Regions from separate parts of the Delftia sp. DS1230 genome, predicted to be linked through region 2. Evidence: predicted binding sites of a transcription regulator. Region 2 holds the regulator's gene; each other region holds the start of a gene.
The links. The regulator FNR, encoded in region 2, switches genes on or off when oxygen is low (the NO sensors DNR and NnrR bind a similar motif). The targets are predictions, from matches to a motif close to TTGATNNNNATCAA.
Positions count from the first base shown of each region.

Region 1: the regulator FNR is predicted to act here: its motif matches at 2,022-2,035, upstream of AAN986_RS21200 (FeoA family protein).
Region 3: the regulator FNR is predicted to act here: its motif matches at 2,826-2,839, upstream of AAN986_RS25920 (DASS family sodium-coupled anion symporter).
Region 4: the regulator FNR is predicted to act here: its motif matches at 4,083-4,096, upstream of AAN986_RS13950 (3-hydroxybenzoate 6-monooxygenase).

Region 1 covers NZ_CP157763.1:4,700,339-4,705,637, reverse strand. The annotation lists gene AAN986_RS21215 (amino acid permease) at 1-919, opposite strand, end outside; gene AAN986_RS21210 (Lrp/AsnC family transcriptional regulator) at 1,058-1,528, shown strand; gene AAN986_RS21205 (YkgJ family cysteine cluster protein) at 1,553-1,873, opposite strand; gene AAN986_RS21200 (FeoA family protein) at 2,069-2,425, shown strand; gene AAN986_RS21195 (ferrous iron transporter B) at 2,422-4,365, shown strand; gene AAN986_RS21190 (hypothetical protein) at 4,380-4,574, shown strand; gene AAN986_RS21185 (YkgJ family cysteine cluster protein) at 4,625-4,972, opposite strand; gene AAN986_RS21180 (hypothetical protein) at 5,067-5,285, opposite strand.
Region 2 covers NZ_CP157763.1:4,156,225-4,161,523, reverse strand. The annotation lists gene AAN986_RS18755 (cbb3-type cytochrome c oxidase subunit 3) at 1-127, shown strand, start outside; gene ccoP (cytochrome-c oxidase, cbb3-type subunit III) at 155-1,072, shown strand; gene ccoG (cytochrome c oxidase accessory protein CcoG) at 1,150-2,604, shown strand; gene AAN986_RS18740 (FixH family protein) at 2,662-2,976, shown strand; gene AAN986_RS18735 (hypothetical protein) at 3,159-3,446, shown strand; gene fnr (fumarate/nitrate reduction transcriptional regulator Fnr) at 3,528-4,247, opposite strand; gene hemN (oxygen-independent coproporphyrinogen III oxidase) at 4,409-5,299, shown strand, end outside.
Region 3 covers NZ_CP157763.1:5,765,940-5,771,238, forward strand. The annotation lists gene AAN986_RS25910 (CMD domain protein) at 1-578, shown strand, start outside; partial or broken gene AAN986_RS25915 (alkylhydroperoxidase domain protein) at 575-1,146, shown strand; gene AAN986_RS25920 (DASS family sodium-coupled anion symporter) at 1,159-2,664, opposite strand; gene AAN986_RS25925 (hypothetical protein) at 2,959-3,276, shown strand; tRNA gene AAN986_RS25930 (tRNA-Met) at 3,359-3,435, opposite strand; gene rplQ (50S ribosomal protein L17) at 3,457-3,849, opposite strand; gene rpoA (DNA-directed RNA polymerase subunit alpha) at 4,036-5,034, opposite strand; gene rpsD (30S ribosomal protein S4) at 5,147-5,299, opposite strand, start outside.
Region 4 covers NZ_CP157763.1:3,115,896-3,121,194, reverse strand. The annotation lists gene AAN986_RS13970 (tripartite tricarboxylate transporter substrate binding protein) at 1-206, opposite strand, end outside; gene maiA (maleylacetoacetate isomerase) at 323-964, opposite strand; gene AAN986_RS13960 (fumarylacetoacetate hydrolase family protein) at 984-1,691, opposite strand; gene AAN986_RS13955 (cupin domain-containing protein) at 1,730-2,767, opposite strand; gene AAN986_RS13950 (3-hydroxybenzoate 6-monooxygenase) at 2,784-3,992, opposite strand; gene AAN986_RS13945 (MarR family winged helix-turn-helix transcriptional regulator) at 4,197-4,733, shown strand; gene AAN986_RS13940 (LysR family transcriptional regulator) at 4,748-5,299, shown strand, end outside.

The sequences.
Region 1 (5,299 bases), 540 kb from region 2:
ACAGCTGGCTGTTCATGGCCGACAGGGCGGCCACCAGCACCACGAAATTGACCACGCTGGCCGCGCCGGGCAGGCCGATGATCTCCATCACCTTGACGAAGGGGCTGCCCTCCTTGCCGGCGGCCGACCACGGCACGATGGCCAGCATCAGCGCGATCGTGGCCAGGTAGAACACCACCAGGCGCACCATGGTGGAGCGGAAGGCGCTGGTGACGGCGCGCTGCGGGTCCTTGGCCTCGCCGGCGGCCACCGCGATCATCTCGATGCTCAGGTAGCTGAAGATGGCGATGATCACGCCCACCCAGGTCCCCCACAGGCCGTTGGGGAAGAAGCCGCCGTTGTTGACGTAGTTGGCAAAGCCCACGCCGTCCGGACGGGCGCCGAACACCACCCAGGCGCCGACCACGATGAAGGCCGCGATGGCGATGATCTTGATCATGGAGAAGCTGTACTCCACTGCGCCGAAGGCCTTGACGCTCATCATGTTCACGCCGATGAGCGCGCCCGAGAAGATCACCACCCAGGCCCAGCGCGGCACCTCGGGGAACCAGTAGCCCATGTACAGGCCCACGGCCGTCACCTCGGTGCCCACGGCCAGCACCACGCAGGCCCAGTAGGCATAGCGGACCATGAAGCCGGCCATCGGGCTGATGTAGTGCTCGGCATAGGCGCCGAACGAGCCCGAGGTCGGGTGGGCCACCGTCATCTCGGCCAGGCAGCCCATGAGCAGCAGCGAGATCACTGCGCCGATGGCATAGCTGATCAGCACGCTGGGCCCGGCAAAGCCGATGGCAAAGCCGCTGCCCAGGAACAGGCCGGTGCCGACGGCACCGCCGATGGCGATCATGGTCATCTGTCCGGCGGACAGCTGCTGTTTGAGTCCGGCTTCGCGCTGGACGATGTCTTCGAAGGCTGGCATGGGTTGTTGTCTCCGTTGCTGTGGGGGGCTTCGGAGGCGGATGCTATGGACGGCCTTCGCGGGACGTTTAGTAGTTATCCCTAAATCGACTTGATCTTGGATAAGTTATTCTGTGAAACATGAATTCATAGGTGATTTATGCCAATCGACATCGACAGAACGGACCGGCTGCTGATCCGCGCCCTGCAGGACAACGCGCGGCTGACCTCGGGTGAGCTGGCGCAGCGTGTGCATTTGTCGCAGTCACCGTCATGGCGGCGCATCAAGCGGCTGGAGGATGAGGGCGTGATCACCGGCTACCACGCCGCGCTGAGCCGGCGCGCCATAGGCTTTGGCGTGCTGGCCTTCGTGATGGTGGGCATAGATCACCAGAACGAGGAGTCCTCGCGCCATTTCCAGGAAGCGGTCTGCGCCATTCCCGAGGTCGTGATGTTCCATGGCATCTCGGGGCCGGAGGACTTCCTGCTGGTCGTCGTGGCGCGCGATCTCGACGCCTATTCCGATCTGCTGCTCAGCCGCCTGCACCGGCTGCCCGGCGTGCGCCAGGTGCACACGCATTTCTCGCTGCAGGAATTCAAGGGACAGCTGGCGGGGCTGCCGGTGGAATGACGGCTGGTGGCGCCTGGCAGGCTGCTAGAGCAGGCCGCTGTCCAGCGCCTGCATGCCATGGCGCACGCGCACGCGGTTGCAGGCATCGCTGCCGGCGGCGAACTCGCGGCAGGGCGAGGGGCGCCATTCATAGATGCCGCAATGGGCCTTCTCGCCCACCTTGCCGACCAGGGCCGCGCAGCGGGGACGCGCCCAGTCGGTTCCGCGCATGCGGCAGGTGTGGTCGGTGACTTCCTCGGCCAGCCCGGCTGGCACGCGGCCGCCCTGCGCCTGCGACTCGTGCACGGAAAAGTCCACGCGAAACGATGCGCAGCAGGCGCCGCAGCTCAGGCAGGGATGGGTCATGGCGTGGGGAGGGGAGTGCGCAAAGGCCGTGTCGGCGTCGGCCGCCATTGTGCCGCGCGCCGCCCGCCTGGGCCCGCCAGGGGGCAAAGCCGGGAGCGCAAAACCCTGTCCCGCACTCCGATACCATGCGCGGTCCCGCCGCCCGGGTTCGATCAAAATCAAAATGAGAATAAAAATCAATTGATACAACACGCCATGCATTCGATGAACCCCGCGACGGACGCTGCGGCTCCGTCCACGCTGTCCGCGCCTCCCATGTCCTCCTCTGCTGCCGTTGCCGCCGTTGCTGCCACCACGGCCATCACCCTTGATGCCCTGCCCCGCCAGGTATCGGCGCGCGTGGTCGAGCTCCATGCCGCACGCGATGCCAGCGAGCAGGAACTGCTGCTGCGGCTCATGGAGATCGGCTTTCTGCCCGGCGAGCCCGTGCGCATCCTGGCCGCGGGCTTTCCGGGCGACGACCCGCTGGCCGTGCGCGTGGGCCAGACCACATTCGCTTTGCGCCGCCATGAGGCGGCCCTGGTGCGCGTGGCGCCGGAGGCGGTGGCATGAGCGCGTCGTCCTCTCCCAAACTCATTCAGCCGCTGCAGCCTGCCCAGGGCGGCGGCGGCAGCGGTGATTCCGCACTGCGCCTGGCCCTGCTGGGCAATCCCAACTGCGGCAAGACGGCGCTGTTCAACCTGCTGACCGGCGCACGCCAGAAGGTGGCCAACTACGCGGGCGTGACCGTTGAGCGCAAGGAAGGCTGGCTGAGCACGGCCAGCGGCCGGCGCGTGCGCGTGCTGGACCTGCCGGGCACCTACAGCCTGCATGCGCACAGCGAGGATGAGCGCATCACGCGCGACATCGTCTCGGGTCGCCATGCGCGCGAGGCGCCGCCCGAACTGCTGGTCTGCGTCACCGACGCCACCCATCTGCGCCTGAACCTGCGCCTGGTGCTGGAGGCCCAGCGCCTGGGCCTGCCCATGCTGCTGGTGCTCAACATGAGCGACATGGCCAGGCGCCAGGGCATCGATATCGACCGCGAGGCGCTGTCACGCGCCCTGGGCATGCCCGTGCTGTCCACGGTGGGCGTGCGCCAGGACGGCGCGCGCGAACTGCTGCAATGGCTGGACGGCCCCGAAGCCCGCGCCCTGGCGGCGCCGCAGCTGCAGGCCCCGGCCCGCCCGGGCGATGCGCGCGAGCAGGTGCTGGCCCTGCACCAGCAGGTGGCCCGCATCATGGCCGACTGCGTCAAGGAGCCCGTGGTGGATACCCGGCGCGACGACCGCATCGACGCCGTGGTGCTGCACCCGCTGTGGGGCATGCTGCTGCTGGCGGCCACGCTGTTCCTGATGTTCCAGGCCGTGTTCAGCTGGGCACAGCCGCTGATGGATGGCATCGAGGGCGGCGTTTCGGCCGTCTCGGCCCTGGTCAACGAGCACATGCCCGAAGGCGCGCTGCGCAGCCTGCTGGCCGATGGCGTGATCGCCGGCACGGGCGCCGTGCTGGTCTTCCTGCCGCAGATCCTGATCCTGTTCCTGTTCATCCTTGCACTCGAGGATTCGGGCTACCTGCCGCGTGCCGCCTTTTTGCTGGACCGCATCATGGGCAAGGTCGGCCTGTCGGGCCGCTCCTTCATTCCGCTGCTGTCCAGCTTCGCCTGCGCCGTGCCCGGCATCATGGCCACGCGCTCCATCACCAGCTGGCGCGACCGCCTGGTGACCATCATGATCGCGCCGCTGATGACCTGCTCGGCGCGCCTGCCGGTCTATGCGCTGCTGATCAGCGCCTTCATTCCCGAGCGCACGGTGGGCGGCATCTTCAATTTGCAGGGCCTGGTGCTGTTCGCGCTGTACGTGGCCGGCATCGCCAGTGCCATGGCCGTGGCCGGCGTGGCCAAGCTGGTGGGCCGCAGCGCCGGCCCCACGCCGCTGCTGATGGAGCTGCCCTCCTACCGCTGGCCCAGCCCGCGCAGCCTGGCCCTGGGCCTGTACGAGCGCGCCATGATCTTCCTGCGCCGCGTCGGCGGCATCATCCTGACCGTGAGCATCGTGCTGTGGTTCCTGGCCAGCTACCCGGCGCCGCCCGATGGCGTCACCGAAGCGGCCATCCGCTACAGCTTTGCAGGCCGCATCGGCGGCTGGCTGGAGGTGGTGCTGGCGCCGATCGGCTTCAACTGGCAGATCGCCATCGCCCTGGTGCCCGGCATGGCTGCGCGCGAAGTGGCCGTCAGTGCCATGGGCACGGTCTATGCACTGTCCGCTGCCAGCGACGAGGCCATGGCCGAGCAGCTGGGGCCGCTGATCGCCCATACCTGGTCCCTGGCCACGGCGCTGTCGCTGCTGGCCTGGTTCGTGTTCGCGCCCCAGTGCATTTCCACGCTGGCGGCCGTGCGGCGCGAGACCAATGGCTGGCGCTATCCGCTGCTGATGACGGGCTACCTGTTCGCGCTGGCCTACCTGGCCAGCTTCATCACCTACCGCGTGGCCCTCGCGCTGGGCGCGGGCTGAGGAGGGCCTTGAGCATGTGGCAAAACATCATCGTGGGCGTGATCGTGGTGGTGGCGGCCGTGTCCCTGGTCTGGCGCTACCTGCCGGCAAGTTGGCGGCTGAAGGCCGGTCAGCTGCATCCGTCGCTGGCGCCCAAGGACGGGGGAGGCTGTGGCGGCTGCAGCGCCTGCGGCGGAGACAGCTGCGCACCGGACAGGCGCCAGCCATAGCGCCAGATCGGTCGCCAGGCCGGTCGCCGGGCCGCCGGCCGGTTGCACGCTCAGGCAGCGGCCAGCCAGATGCGGGCGCCGTCATCCAGCGCAGGCAGGCCATGCGCCAGGCGCGCAGCGTTGCAGCGGTCCGTGCCCATCTCGAATTCCCGGCAGGTCGATGAGCGCTGCTCGTAGATGCTGCATGCCACCTGTTCGCCGCAGCGGCCCGTGAGGGCCTTGCAGCGCACGGGGCGGCGCTCGGTGCCGTTCATGCGCCAGCGGTTGCCGTGGACCTCATGGGCCAGTTCATCGGGAACGGTGCCGCCCATGGAGCGCAGCTCGTAGACGGAAAATTCGACACGGAAGTGTTCGCAGCAGACGCCGCAGTTCAGGCAGGGATGCAGGGCTTCGGACATGGAAGTTCTTCTTCGGGAGACAGCAGGGCACGCACAGGCTTGCCGCGCCCGGTGCCCGGGGCGGCGCATAAGGCTGGGAAGAGGGGGTGCGGCCCTAGGTATGGCCCTGGAGGAACTTCAGATAGAAGGTGTGGATGCGCACGAACAGCGCACGCACCCGGGCCGCGAAATGCCGGCGCGGCCCGAAGAACGAGGGCACGCGCGTATGGCGTGCAATGTGCGGATGGCGCAATGCGCAGCCGCCCAACGGAAACACCGCCTGGGGGCGCTTGGCCTGCAGGCGGTGTCTGGAGTGTTCGTGGCTCAGGTGCATGGGTGTGAGGGAAT
Region 2 (5,299 bases):
CACCATGCGCATCGTGGCCACGCTGGCCTCTCTGGCCTGCTTCATCGGTATCTGGTGGTGGGCGTTCGCCCGCCGCAACCAGGCCCGTTTCGAAGAGGCCGCCCAGCTGCCGTTCGAGCAAGACTGAGTCCCTCCACCAGAACGAGAACTTCCCATGAGCGATTTCGTAAACAACTTCTGGTCGATCTATGTCACGGCGATCACGCTGGGCGGCATCATCGGCTGCCTGCTGCTGCTGTATCTCACCGCACGCAAGAAGGTGGTCCCCTCGGCCGACAACACCACGGGCCACGTCTGGGACGAGGACCTGCGCGAGCTGAACAACCCCATGCCCAAGTGGTGGATGTGGCTGTTCATCATCACCTCGGTGTTCGGCTTCGCCTACCTGGCGGCCTATCCGGGCCTGGGCTCGTTCGCGGGCAAGCTGGGCTGGACGCAGCTGGGCGCCTATGAAAACGAGATGGCCAAGGCCCGCGCGGACCTGGAGCCGCTGTACGCCAAGTTCACGAGCATGAGCACCGAAGACATGGCCAAGGACCCCCAGGCCATGGCCATCGGCGAGCGCCTGTTCATGAACAACTGCGCGCAGTGCCACGGCTCGGATGCACGCGGCGGCAAGAGCTTCCCCAACCTGACCGATGGCGACTGGCTGCATGGCGGCACGCCCGACAAGATCAGGGAAACCATCACGGCGGGCCGCATCGGCATCATGCCGCCCATGGCCGCTGCCGTCGGCACGCCCGATGATGTGCGCAACCTCTCGCACTATGTGCTGAGCCTGTCGGGCAGCCCGCACGACTCGCTCAAGGCTTCGCTGGGCAAGTCCAAGTTCACGGCCTGCGCCGCCTGCCATGGCATGGACGGCAAGGGCAACCAGGCCCTGGGCGCGCCCAACCTGACCGATGACATCTGGCTGCACGGCTGGGGCGAGGCCGCCATCACGGCCATGATCAACAACGGCAAGCACAACGAGATGCCTGCCCAGAAGGACAAGCTGACCGAGGCGCAGATCGCGGTGCTTGCCTCCTATGTCTGGGGCATGTCGCACAAAGACGGCGCAGTCCGTCAATAAGGACAGGGGGCGGCGCTGCGGCGCCGCCTTTTTGCCTTTTGAGTTTTCAGATATTCCAAAAAACCAAGGAACCCACCATGAAGCCCGAGAACGGGGATGATGCCGGGAAGCCTCCCCGCAAAGTCATTCCGATCACGCCTGCCGACCCGGACCCGGGCCAGCTGGTGTCGATGTTCGAGTCCGAGAAGAAGGTCTACCCGCGCTCCATCAGCGGTGTCTTCGCACGCTGGCGATGGGCTCTGGTGTTTCTCACCCAACTGGTTTTCTATGGCCTGCCCTGGCTGGAATGGGGGCAGCGCCAGATGGTGCTGTTCGACCTGGGTGCGCGGCGCTTTTACCTGTTCGGGCTGGTGCTGTACCCGCAGGATTTCATCTACCTGGCGGGCCTGCTGATCATCTCGGCGCTGGCGCTGTTCCTGTTCACGGCCGTGGCCGGTCGCCTGTGGTGCGGCTTTTCCTGCCCGCAGACGGTCTACACCGAAATCTTCATGTGGGTGGAGCGCAAGGTCGAGGGCGACCGCAGCGCGCGCATGCGCCTGGACAAGAACGGCTGGACTTTTGAAAAGCTCTGGAAGAAGTCGCTCAAGCAGTTGCTGTGGATTGCCATTGCCCTGTGGACCGGCTTCACCTTCGTGGGCTACTTCGTGCCCATCCGCGAGCTGGGCGGCGAGCTGCTGGCGCTGCAGGGCAGCTGGCAGGTCTTCTGGGTGCTGTTCTACGGCTTCGCCACCTATGGCAACGCCGGCTACATGCGCGAGCAGGTCTGCAAGTACATGTGCCCCTATGCGCGCTTTCAGAGCGCCATGTTCGACCGCGACACCATGATCGTCAGCTACGACACGGGCCGGGGCGAGCCGCGCGCGCCGCGCACCAAGAAGGTGGACTACAAGGCCCAGGGCCTGGGCGACTGTATCGACTGCAAGATGTGCGTGCAGGTCTGCCCCGTGGGCATCGACATCCGCAACGGCCTGCAGTACGAATGCATAGGCTGCGGTCTGTGCATAGACGCCTGCAATTCCATCATGGACAAGATGGAGTATCCGCGCGGCCTCATCCGGCTGACCACGCAGAACGCCATGGCCGGCCTGTGGCGGCGGGCCCAGGTGCTGCGCCGCATCTTCCGTCCGCGCGTGCTGGTCTACTCGGCCGTGCTGATCGGCCTGAGCATGGCCATGATCGTGAGCCTGGCGCTGCGCCAGTCGGTCAAGGTCGACGTGATACGCGACCGGGCGTCGCTGTCGCGCATCGTCGCGGGCGGCAAGCTGGAAAATGTCTACCGCCTGCAGATCATGAATGCCACCGAGCAGGCCCAGCGCTACCGCATCAGCGCCCATGGCCTCGACGGGCTGGAGCTGGCGTCCGAGCAGGAGGTCGAGGTCGGCCCGGCCGAGACGCGCGGCATTGCGGCGCGGCTGCAGATTCCCTACGGTTCCGCCGAGCCGGGCTCGCACACCGTATTCTTCGATATCGATGCCGTGCATTCAGGCGCGGGACGCGCGTCCGAAAAGGCCGTCTTCCTGGTGCCCCGGTGATATGTCTGGCCGGCGCCGCCCAGGCTGCGCCGGCTGTTTGAAAGAAAGAGGTTATCCATGTCTTCCAGTCCCGCAGTCTCCGCGCCCGCCACGGCCCCTTCGCATCCGGACGCCGGCAAGCCCTGGTGGAAGTTCGCCCATGTCTGGCTCGTGGTGGCCGGCCCGGCCGCCGTCGTGGTGGCCGGCGTGGTCACGGCCGTCATTGCGATCAATGGCGCCGATCCCGTGATCGATCCTGACTATTACCGCAATGGCATCACCATCAACGAGCGTGCCGATGGCGTGCGCGAAGTGCCCAAGAGCCTGGCGCCCGCGGTCACCGGCCGCAACCACGCGGCCACGCCCGCGCAGGACCATCCCACGGACCGCTGAACGCAGGAAAATGCCGTGCACAAGGCCGCAGTCGCGGCCTTTTTTGTATGGTGGATGGCATCTCCAGCATGCGCGAGGGCCAAGGGTTTCCTACAGGCAGTGCAGGGTGCGCAGGGCTTGGCACGGTGCGAGGGCGGCGCGCACAATGAAAGCCACCCCTCGACAGCTCAAGGAGATCGCTGATGTTGGCCCAACGCTGGATGTGGATTGCCTGGCCGGCCTTTCTGGCCGCCGCCGTGATGGAGATGCTGGTATTCGCCTTCGTGGACCCGCTGGAGCTGCACTGGCTCGGCGACCTGGGCTGGTCGCGGCAGGGAATCTACACGCTGGCCTTCTTCGCCTTCTGGGGCGTGACCATGCTGTCCAGCCTCATGACCACCATGCTGGGACGCTCCACGCACGATCTCAACGACGGCGTGGTCTCCGAGCCGGACCCAAATCTGGCCATGCAGGGCCTGGGGCGCGATTGAACCTGCGTGCACTGCAATGGCAATGAACAAGGCCCGCGATCGCGGGCCCTGTTCATTGCCGGTGGGCGGGGCCTTGCGGCCTCACTGGCACTGCTGGCTGTTGACGATGCGCTTGAGCGCGTCCGTGTCCAGGATGCGCAGATGGCGCTGGCGCACCTCGATGATGTTTTCCTCGGCAAACTTCGAGAAGGTGCGGCTCACCGTCTCCAGCTTCAGGCCCAGGTAGCTGCCGATTTCCTCGCGCGTCATGCGCAGCACCAGTTCCGACTTGGAAAAGCCCCGGGCGTGCAGGCGCTGCACCAGGTTGAGCACGAAGGCGGCCAGCCGCTCCTCGGCGCGCATGCTGCCCAGCAGCAGCATCACGCCATGCTCGCGCACGATCTCGCGGCTCATGACCTTGTGCACATGGTTTTGCAGGGCCGTGACCTCGCGCGACAGGTCCTCCAGCTTGTCGAAGGGCATGACGCAGACCTCGGCGTCTTCCAGCGCGACCGCATCGCAGGTGTGGTGGTCGTTGACGATGCCATCCAGGCCGATGATCTCGCCGGCCATCTGAAAGCCCGTGACCTGGTCGCGCCCGTCCTCGGTGGCCACGCAGGTCTTGAAGAAGCCCGTGCGGATGGCGTACAGCGAGGTGAAGGACTCACCGTTGCGAAACAGCAGGCCGCCGCGCTTGACCTTGCGGCGCGTGGCCACGATGTCGTCGATGCGCTGCATCTGCTCGGCATCCAGGCCCATGGGCATGCACAGCTCGCGCAGGTTGCAATTGGAACAGGATGCTTTGATGGTCTGAAGGTTCATGGAGTAAACATCAGCGGCGCAGCAGTGCGCCGGCGGTGACCTCGTGGATGGCGATGAGTTGGATCAAATTGTCGCAGCACTGCCGCGAACAACTCTTGATATGAGTCAAGGACGCGGCCAATGGGCTGCGGCACAGTGGACGACATTAGAGGAAAAAACCCATGACCGCTGTCACCCCAGAGCTGCTGCGTCGCTTCGACGTACCGGGGCCCCGATACACCTCGTTCCCCACGGCCGATCGTTTCGTGGAGGCTTTCGGTGCTGAAGACTATATCCTGGCACTTGAGCACCGCAAATCGAGTACCGCAGCGCGGGCCATGCCTTTGTCGCTGTATGTGCATGTGCCGTTCTGCGAGTCGCTGTGCTATTACTGCGCCTGCAACAAGATCGTGACGCGCCACCACGATCGCGCTGCCGTCTACCTGGACTACCTGGCGCGCGAGATGGCCTTGCACACGGCCCATTGCGGCAAGGGCCAGGCCGTCAGCCAGCTGCACCTGGGCGGCGGCACGCCCACCTTCTTCTCGGACGATGAGCTGCGCACGCTGATGGCCCTGCTGCGCGAGCATTTCAAGCTGGAGCCGGGCGGCGAATACTCCATCGAGGTCGATCCGCGCACCGTCAGCGTCGAACGCCTGGCCGTGCTCAAGGAGCTGGGCTTCAACCGCCTAAGCTTCGGCGTGCAGGACTTCGACGAACAGGTGCAGATCGCCGTGCACCGCGTGCAGCCGGCCGAGCAGGTGTTCGCGCTGGTGGCGGCCGCACGGCAGCTGGGCTTTGCCTCCATCAACGTGGACCTGATCTACGGCCTGCCCAAGCAGACGCCCGAGTCCTTCGAGCGCACGCTGGCCCAGGTCAATGCGCTGCGGCCCGACCGCATCGCGCTCTATGCCTATGCCCACCTGCCCGAGCGCTTCAAGCCGCAGCGGCGCATCGCGGCCGAGGACCTGCCCCAGGGCGCCGACAAGCTGGCCATGCTCTCGCGCTCCATCGCGGCCTTCATGGAGGGCGGCTATGTCTACGTGGGCATGGACCACTTCGCCTTGCCCGAG
Region 3 (5,299 bases), 1.6 Mb from region 2:
CGCAGGCCCAGCAGAGTTTTGCCGCCCTGTTCACGCCCGCCGAGCCCGTGCCCGGCACGGTCTCGCTGCGCGAGCGGCTGGCCCTGGCCGCCTTCACGGCCGGGCTGCATGGCGAGCCGCGCAGCGCCGCCTTCTATGCGAAGGCACTGGCGGCCGAAGATGCGGAACTGGCTGCCGCCGTGGCATCCGAAGTCGTGCGGGGCCGTGCACAAAGCCTTCAGCCCGGCAGCGGCCCGCACGGGCCGTACGGCCGCTACCCGGCAGGCCCGCTGAGCCGCGAAGACCAGAGCGGCCCCGCCTATGCCGTGGACCCGGCCCATGCCGCGCTGCTGGGCGCGCGCCTGGCCGCGGCGCTGGCCCATGCGCACCTGCTGGCCTACCACCCGCGCGACGCCAGCGCCGGGGCCCTGCAGGCGCTGCAACAGGCGGGCTGGAGCGAGACGGACATCGTCATCGTGTCCCAGCTGGCGTCCTTCCTGTCCTTCCAGATCCGCGTGGTGGCGGGGCTGCGCGTGCTGGCTGCACGCCCCGCGCCCCCGGCCGCCCATCAACCCACCACCCTGCAAGCCCAGCCATGACCTCAACGAACTCCGCCGCTCCCCAGGTCTTCACCCAGGAACAGCTCGACTGGCTGCCATGGATTGAGCCGCTGGACGAAAGCGAGCTGACCGAACGCCACCATGCAGGCCTGGTCGATGCCTCACGCGCGCAGTCGCCCTACTTCCGCCTGCTGGCGCGCGACCCCGACACGCTGGGCGCACGCACGCGCACCGACAAGGACATCTTCTACAACCCCGACGCCGGCCTGCCGCGTGCCGAGCGGGAGCTGGCGGCCGCTGCCACCTCGCGCGCCAATGGCTGCATCTACTGCGCCTCGGTCCATGCGCGCTTTGCCACGCACTTCTCGCGCCGGGGCGGCGACGTGCAGCGCCTGCTCGACGAAGGCCCGGGCACGGACCTGGGACCGCGCTGGAACGCCATCGTCACGGCGGCCGTGGCGCTGACCCAGACGCCGCCCACATCGATGCGCTGCGCGCCGCCGGCCTGGACGATGCCGCCATCTCCGATGTGCTGCACGGCACGGCCTTCTTCAACTGGGCCAACCGGCTCATGCTGTCGCTGGGCGAGCCACGGACCACCGCATGAGGGCTTTCGCCCTCACCACAGGCCCAGCAGCTTCCACCAGGCGCTGCCGACCACGGCAAAGACCAGCAGCTCGATCACGCACATGGCCGCGCCCACGCGCCACCAGTTGCCCAGCGTGACATAGCCGCTTCCGAAGATGATGGGCGAAGTGCCGGTGGCGTAGTGGGTCAGCGTCATCATGACGGCCGAGCCGGCCGTCATCATCAGCATGAAGGGCACGACATAGTCGGCAGGAATCAGCTGGGCGCCCACGGTCAGGAACGCCAGCATCATGGCGCTGATGTGGGCCGTGGTGCTGGCGAACAGGTAATGCGAGAACACGAACACGCCCACCAGGATGGCCGCCACCGGCAGCCAGTCCAGGCCGCTGGCGACGATGGCGTTCTTCATACCCACGGCAAACCAGGACACCACGCCCAGCTTGTTGAGCTGCTCGGCCAGCATGACCAGGGCGCCGAACCACACCAGCGTGTCCCAGGCGCTTTTCTCGGACAGCACGTCATCCCAGTCGATGGTGCCCGTGATGATCAGCACGAACAGGCCCAGGAAGGCGACCACCGTCGGGTCCAGCGTGAAGGCAGGCCCGAACAGCATCTGCGGCACGTTGGCCCACAGCAGCAGCATCAGGCCGAAGGTGCCCAGCATCACGCGCTCCTTGCCCGACAGCGGCCCCATGCGTGCCATCTCGCTGCGCGCGTACTCCACGGCATTGGGCGTGGCCTTGAGTTCGGGAGGCGACAGCAGGTAGATCACCAGCGGCATCAGCAGCAGGCACAGCAGGCCCGGCAGCAGCATGTACAGCGCCCAGGTGGTCCAGCTCAGGTGCAGGGCCTGGCCCGTGGCCTTGGCCACGAAGTCCACCACCAGCGGATTGGGCGCCGTGGCGGTCAGGAACATGGCCGAGGTGATGGGATTGGCGTGGTAGTTGACCAGGGCCAGATAGGTGCCCACCTTGCCCTGCGTACCCTTGGCCGGGTCCGACTCGAAGGCATTGGCGATGGACTTCATGATCGGGTGCACGATACCGCCGCCGCGCGCCGTGTTGCTGGGCGTGAACGGTGCCAGCACCAGCTCGCAGATCGCCAGGCCGTAGCCGATGCCGATGGTCCGCTTGCCCAGCAGCGCGATGAACATCAGTCCGATGCGGTTGCCCAGCCCCGTCTTCTTGAGGCCGCGCGAGATCAGGATGGCCACCACGATCAACCATATCAGCGGGCTGGAAAAGCTGCTCAGCGCATCGGTGACTGCGCCCTTGGACGAGCCTGACGTGACCTGGGACAGCGAGACGATCACGATGGCCATCAAGGCCATCACGCCAATGGGCATGACCTTGAGGATGATGGCCACGATGGTGGTCAGGAAAATGGCCACCAGCTGCCAGGCCTTGGGCGTCAGCCCCTCGGGCACGGGCACCAGCAGCAGCCCGAACAGCACGGCGGTGGCGATCAGCGCCGGCACCAGCCGGAACGGCACGGCCGACTTGAAGTAGCGGAACAGCGAGGCAATCTTCTCGAGCATGTGGATCCTTTGCGTTGCCGGAGCGGCGCCGAGAGAGCATGGCCTGCCGGGAGCAAAAGCCCACCAGCCTGCACGGGCACTGGCGGCCGCGCCGCATGACTGACATCATGATGCAGTGCAGCATGAGCCCGGCTTCCAGCGGGCGCCTGCGCCACCGAAGTTTGACAGGCATCAAGGCCGGGCCAGTAAACCTGGCGACCCAGGCCACCGAGCCCCGCTCACATGACAGCATCCCCAGACCGGGTGCCTTTCGCCCCGGTGTACCCATGCAGTGAAAAAAGGAGAAAAGCCGACATGCCAGCCAATCGATTCTTGCCCGAGGAATGGGAATGCCGGCTCCAGGAGATCGACCTGGAGATCGCCCGCCACGCCGTCATCTGCAAGATCCCGCTGCTGCAGGCCGGCGTGGTGGAGCGCGTGCTGGCCGATGACGCCAGCGTCTGCGGCGGCGACCACGAGGCCGCTTTCAAGACCCTGCGCGGCCTCTTGTACATGCACTACACCGAGCTGCTGCACATCAGCGAGGTGCTCAGCCCCGATGCCGCCCAGGAAATCGCCCACCGCGTGCGCCTGCGGCTGGGCCAGCGCATCGGCAACCAGCTGGGCGGCTGATGCCGGGCTGTCTGCCTGGCCTTTGCCCTGGCGCGAGGGCATGAAAAAAGGGCTACGACAGTTGTCGTAGCCCTTTTCAATTTGGTTGCGCGAGAAGGATTTGAACCTCCGACCTTTGGGTTATGAGCCCAACGAGCTACCAGACTGCTCCATCGCGCGGTATTCCAAAATTATAGCAGATTATTCAGCTGCCTTGGCTTCGGCGGCGCCTTCTTCAGCGCGCTCGACCAGTTCCACGAAGGCCATGGGGGCGTTGTCGCCCACGCGGAAGCCCATCTTCAGGATACGGGTGTAGCCACCAGGACGCTTTGCGAAGCGGGGGCCCAGCTCGTTGAAGAGCTTGGTCACGCTGTCGCGGTCGCGCAGGCGGTCGAATGCCAGGCGGCGGTTGGCAACGGTGTCGACCTTGGCCAGGGTGATCATGGGCTCGATCACGCGGCGCAGTTCCTTGGCCTTGGGAACGGTGGTCTTGATGGCTTCGTGCTCGATGAGCGAATTCATCATGTTCTTCAGCATCGCCAGGCGGTGCGAAGAGGTGCGATTGAGTTTGCGGAGGCCGTGACCGTGACGCATGGTGCTTTATTCCTAAAATATGTAATTAGGGCTTGCGCAAACAAGGATGCAAGCCTGGACCCGTTACCGGATCTGCAGCTTGCCTCAACCGAATTTGCGCAAGTTGTTGATTAATTCGGGCAGCCGTATCAGGTACTGCCCGAGGCACTGAGGCTCTCCAAAAAGGAGAGCCCGCAATTATAGTGCTTAGCGCTTTTCCAGGCCAGCAGGCGGCCAGTTCTCCAGCTTCATGCCCAGCGTCAGACCGCGGGAAGCCAGGACTTCCTTGATCTCGTTGAGCGACTTGCGACCCAGGTTGGGGGTCTTGAGCAGCTCGTTTTCGGTACGCTGGATCAGGTCGCCGATGTAGTAGATGTTCTCTGCCTTGAGGCAGTTGGCCGAACGCACGGTGAGTTCCAGCTCGTCCACGGGACGCAGCAAGATGGGATCAAAGGCGGTTGCGGCACCACGGCCACCGGCCGGAGCATCGAAGACGCTGGCGATATCGCCGCCGTCCAGCTGAGCGAACACGGCGAGCTGTTCCACCAGGATCTTGGCGGAGGCGCGCACGGCGTCCTCGGCAGTGATCGCACCATTGGTTTCGATCTCCACCACCAGCTTGTCGAGGTCGGTGCGTTGTTCAACGCGGGCCGATTCGACGGCGTAGCTCACGCGCTTGACGGGCGAGAACGAAGCGTCCAGCACGATACGGCCGATCGACTTCGTGGACTCGTCGCCATAGCGGCGCACATTGCCGGGCACATAGCCGCGGCCCTTCTCGACCTTGATCTGCATGTCCAGCTTGCCGCCTTGCGACAGGTTGGCGATGACATGATCAGGGTTGATGATTTCCACGTCGTGGGGCGTCTGGATGTCGCGCGCCGTCACGACGCCTTCGCCATCCTTGCGCAGGGAGAGCGTGACCTCGTCGCGGTTGTGCAGCTTGAACACCACACCCTTGAGGTTCAGCAGGATGTTGACCACATCTTCCTGGACACCGTCAATGGACGAGTACTCGTGCAACACACCAGCAATCGTCACTTCCGTCGCTGCGTAACCCACCATGGACGAGAGCAGGACACGGCGCAGGGCATTGCCCAGCGTATGGCCGTAGCCACGCTCAAACGGCTCCAGAACAACTTTGGCGCGATTGTGGCCAAGCTGCTCGACATTGATCGTCTTGGGCTTCAGCAAATTGGTTTGCATGCAGACTTCCTCTCAATACCCCCGGCTCGTTACACCGGTAAGGCTGGTGAAGCACCCCAGCGCGATGCCTCGCGGCTGGGGGACGGTTTTACAGAAATGTCGCTGCGCGGAATTAACGCGAGTACAACTCAACGATCAGGGATTCGTTGATGTCTGCACCGAACTCGTCGCGGTCAGGCGACTTCTTGAACGTGCCTTCAGCCTTGTCGGCCGACACTTCCACCCATGCGGGGAAACCGACTTGACCAGCCAGTTGCAGGGCTTC
Region 4 (5,299 bases), 1.0 Mb from region 2:
CGCAGCACGGCGTCAGGGCCGCTGCCCACGGCAAAGGCCGTGATCACGGTGACGGGGCGCGTGGGAAAGCTGGTGGCGCTGCTGGAGCCTGCCTGTGCCCAGGCGCAATGCAGCGGGGCGATGGAGGCCAGCAGCAGGGCTGCGCCTGCAAGGGCCTTGCGGCGGGAGGGGGCGGCGTCGAGGCGGTTGGATGGGGATGCTTTCACAGTCTGTCTCCTGTTGGATCTGCTTTTTTCACTGCTTGCAATGCCCCGGTCCTTCTGGCGAGGACTCGGGGCGGGTTAGGGCTGCCGGCAAAGGTGCGGCGGGGTTCAGGCGAGGTTCAGCCGGCGTCAGGCTGTGCCAGGGGCGCGGCCTGCGCAAAGGCGGGCAGGGCCGCGCAGGCCCTGTCCACTGCGCTGATCAGCGGCCAGCGGTCCAGGTCCACGCCAAAGCGGCGTGCGCTTTCGATCTGGGGAACCAGGTAGACATCGGCCAGCGTGGGTGCGTGGCCGAAGCAGAAGTCGCCGCGCCGCGTGTCGCGGGCCAGCAGGGCTTCGATGGCGTCGAAGCCGTCGGCAATCCAGGTGGCGCACCAGGCATTGATGGCGGCTTCGTCCGCACCGAACTGGCGGCGCAGGGTCTGCAGGATGCGGCGGTTGTTGATGGGATGCACGTCGCAGCCCACGATGGCGGCCAGCGCGCGCACCTGGGCGCGGTCCTCGGGGTCGGCGGGCAGCAGCGGCGGCTTGGGGTGGCGCTCTTCCAGCCATTCGATGATGGCCGGCGACTGGATCAGCGTGCGGCCATCGTCCAGCGTCAGCGCCGGCACCAGGCCCTGCGGGTTGACCTGCTTGAACGGCGCCTGGGCCTGCTCGTCCACGCGCAGGTCCACGGGGAAGTAGTCAGCGCGCAGGCCCTTGAGGTTGAGCGCGATGCGCAGGCGGTGCGAGGTGCCGCTGCGGAAAAAGCTGTAGAGCTTCATGGTGGTGGTCTCCCCGGTCTTATTCAGGCTGGCCCACGGTGAGCGCGATCTCGCCCACGCCCTGCACATGGCCGGTGATGCGGTCGCCCGGCAGCACGGCGCCAACGCCTTCGGGCGTGCCCGTGTAGATCAGGTCGCCGGGCTGCAGGTGATAGAAAAGCGAGAGGTCGGCAATGATTTCGCGGATGTTCCAGATCAGCTTGTCCACGTCGGACTGCTGTTTTGTCTCGCCATTGACGGCCAGTGCAATGGCGCCGGATTCGATCACCTGGCCCGGCATGGGCACGATCTCGCTGGCCACCGAAGACTGCTCCACATCCTTGCCCAGGTCCCAGGGCCGGCCCTTGTCGCGCGCCACCAGCTGCAGGTCGCGGCGCGTCATGTCCAGGCCGCAGGCGTAGCCGTAGATGTGTTCATGGGCCTGGTCCGCCGCAATGCGAAAGCCCGCCTTGCCGATGGCCACCACCAGTTCCATCTCGAAGTGGTAGTTGTTCGTCTCGGGCGGGTAGGCCACGGTGGCACCCGACTCGGTCAGGGTGGAGGGAGCCTTGGTGAAGTAGAAGGGGCGCTCCACGCTCTTGTCCACCGGGCGGCCCATCTCGACGGCATGGGCGTGGTAGTTGCGGCCCACGAAGAACAGGCGGTTCACGGGCAGGCGCTGCGTGCTGCCGCGCACGGGCAGGGATTGGACGGGGGGCGGGGTCCAGAGGTATTGGGGGGCGGTCATGGTATTGGCGATGGGGGAGTAAAGAGACATCGGAGGATTCAAGGCCGGACCTCGTAGAGGCCCAGCTTTCGGTGCAAAGGCGCCTCGTCGGCCAGGAAGAGGAAGGCGGGCTCGCTGGCGCTGGCATTGGCCAGCGTGGCGGGCGCCCAGCCGGGCACGCAGCAGGTGTCGGCCGGGGCCAGGTCGAAGTGGCGGTCCACGGCGGCCACGCTGGCGCCGCCCTCGATGACATGGAACACGCAGGCCGGCGAGCGCGCGGGCAGCTGCAGCGTCTGGCCCGGGCGCAGCATCAGCGCGTAGAAGCCCAGGATGTTTTCGCAGTCGGCCCCGGTCTCGGGGTTGGTGTAGGCCAGCTGCACGCAGTCCAGATCGGGGCGGTCGGCGGCCAGCTCCAGCAGGGCGGCGCGCGCGTCCTTCCAGGGGTAGCGCAGCATGGGGTAGGCCTTGGCGCTGCGGGCGAACACCTGCGTGGGCGCCAGGCCGCCGCGCGCATATGCCCGGTCGCCACGGCCGGGCAGGGCGGGCTGGCGCGGGCCGTCCACGTGGTAGGTGACTTCCAGGTAGTAGGCCAGGGGCAGGTCCAGCACATCGAGCCAGACCACGGGCTCGTCGCCGTCATGGCCATGCTCGTGCCACAGGCCCGTGGGCGTGAGGATCAGGTCGCCGCGCTCCATGGGGCATTTCTCGCCGTCGACCAGGCTCCAGGCGCCCTGGCCTTCCACCACCATGCGCACGGCATTGGGCGTGTGGCGGTGCGAGGGCGCCCACTCGCCGGGCAGCAGCAGCTGCATGCCCAGGTAGATGGAGGAGCTGGCCTGCATCTTCTCCAGCCCATGGCCGGGGTTGGCCAGCACCAGCACGCGGCGCTCGGCCTTTTCGATGGGCGTCAGCTCGCCGGCCTGCATGAGCAGCGGGCGGATGGACTGGTACGGCCAGGCAATCGGCTGGGTGCGCGGGCGCGGCGTGTGCGGCGGCATCACGTTGCGCAGGCTGGGCCACAGCGGCACCAGGTTGTTGCGCGCGAGTTCGTCGCGGTAGTCCTGGGGCAGGTCTTCCAGGCGGCCAAGTTCTTGCATGGCGGTCTCCTTGTGTTCAGTCTTCGGCGAGGCAGGTTTCGGCCTTCCAGCCGTACAGCCATTCCATGGCGTCGTAGAAACGCTGGGGCGTGCGGCCCTTCCAGAGGTCGTTGCGCACCAGGCGCTCCACGCCGCTGGCGTGGAAGATGCGGCCCATCTCGCGCGCGGACAGCACCACGCGCGCCGTGCGGGCGATGCGCGAGCGCTCGTACAGCCGCAGCGCCTGCGGCCAGTCGTTGCCGCAGCGCTTGAGCGCCTGGCCCAGCGTCACCGCGTCTTCCAGCGCCATGCAGGCGCCCTGGGCGATGTATTGCAGCGTGGGGTGTGCGGCATCGCCCAGCAGCGTGGCGCGGCCGAAGCTCCACTGGCCAATGGGCTCGCGGTCGGCCGTGGCCCAGCGCTTCCAGCTTTTGGGCAGGTCTATGAGCTGGCGTGCGCGCGGGCAGCAGTCGCGGTAGTAGCTTTGCACCTCTTGGCGGCTGCCTTCGCGCACGCCCCATTCCTCCTGCTCGCGGCTGTGGAAGGTGACGACCACGTTGTACTGCTCGCCGCCGCGCAGCGGGTAGTGCACCAGGTGGTAGTTGGGGCCGACCCAGATGCTGGCCGCGTTCCAGCGCAGGTCCTCGGGGAAGTCGTTCTTCTCCACCACGGCGCGGTACACCACGTGGCCGGAGACACGCGCCGCATCGCCCACGTACTGCTGGCGTACCACGGACTTCACGCCATCGGCGCCGATCAGGGCCTGGCCCACATGGACCTGGCCGTGTTGGTCGCGCACGGTGACGGTGTCACCCTCCTGCTGCACGGCTTCGATGCGCGTGCCCGTCAGCGTCTCGATTTGGCCGTGGGTGCGCGCGCCTTCGAGCAGCGAGGTGTGGATGTCGGCGCGGTGGATCACCGCATACGGGTTGCCGAAGCGGGCGCGAAACGCCTCGCCCGTGGGAATGCGGCCGACCAGCCGCTCATCGAGCGCGTCGTGCATCACCATCTCGTCGGTATAGACCGCGCGGCCACGGGCCAGCTCGCCAATGCCCAGCGCGTCGAAGGCCGCGAATGCGTTGGGCCCCAGCTGTATGCCGGCGCCGATCTCGCCCAGCTGCGGCGCCTGCTCCAGCACCTTGACGGCGAATCCCTGGCGCGCCAGGGCCAGCGCGGCCGCCACGCCGCCAATGCCGCCGCCTGCCACAAGAACGGGCAGCGCCCGGGAAGAAATGCTGGTGCTCATGGATGTCCTGTGCTTCGTGGTGCGTGTCGCCAGCCTGCGGGTCAGCTGCGTCGCGACTAATTAAACAGTATGCTGACGATGAGTGTAGTGTTGATTTGCATCAGGCCAGCCTGGGGTTTCCCTGGATGCAGGCAAAACGGCGGTGGACAGCGTGTCCGGGTGAATCACCTGTCCGCCAGCCAACGCCAACGGAGGGCGCGGTTCATGCGAACATCTGCGCTTGCCCGCAGGGACCCGGAAAAGAGCGCAATGGCCATGGACTACCAACCCGCAGAACTAGAAAACTACCCCGGCTACCACATCCGCCGCCTGCAGCAGATCGCGGTAGCCGTCTTCATGGAGGAGACCCAGGAATTCGGCGTGACCCCCGTGCAGTACGCGGCGCTGTCTGCCGTGCTGCGCCAGCCCGGCGTGGACCAGCGCACGCTGGCGCGGATGATCGGTTTCGACACCTCCACCATTGGCAGCGTCATCGACCGGCTGGAGGCGCGCGGCCTCATGGTGCGCAACACCAGCCCGGCCGACCGGCGCGTGCGCCTGCTGTCGGTCACCGCGGAAGGCGCCGCGCTGCTGGCCGCTGCCGAGCCCTCGGTGCTGCGGGCCCAGCAGCGCATGCTGGAGCCGCTGCCGCAGGAGCAGCGGGGCCTGTTCATGGACATGATGGCCGTCCTGGTGCGGCAAAACGACGAGCTGGCGCGTGCGCCCAGCACGCTGGCCGCGCGCCGCGCCGCAGCCGACTGAGGCGGCCTCGACCCATGGACTGGGACCACCTGAGATTCTTTGGCGAGCTGGCGCGCAGCGGCAGCATGGCCGCCGCCGCGCGGCAGCTGGGCGTGGAGCACACCACGGTGTCGCGCCGCATCCAGGCCCTGGAAAAGCAGCTGGGGGCCGTGCTCTTCGAGCGCGAAGCGGGCCAATGGCGGCCCACGGAGGCCGGCCGACAGCTGCTGGGCGTGGCAGACGCCATGCAGCGCGCCGCAGCCGGGCTGGAGCGCATGCCGCTGGCGGCGGAATCCACCAGCCAGGGCCCGTCCGGCCTGGTGCGCGTGGGCGCCACGGAGGGCTTCGGCACCCAGCTGCTGGCCCCGCAGCTGGCCGCGCTGACGCAGCGCCATCCGCTGCTGAGCATCGACCTGCTGGCCCTGCCGCGCCTGCTGCACCTGTCGCGGCGCGAGGCGGACATCGTCATCTCGCTGGAGCGCCCCACGCGCGGCTCGGCCGTGGTCACCAAGCTCACGGACTACCGGCTGTTCCTCTACGGCCAGCGCGAATACCTTGCGCGCCGTCCGCTGGTGGCGCGCACCGAG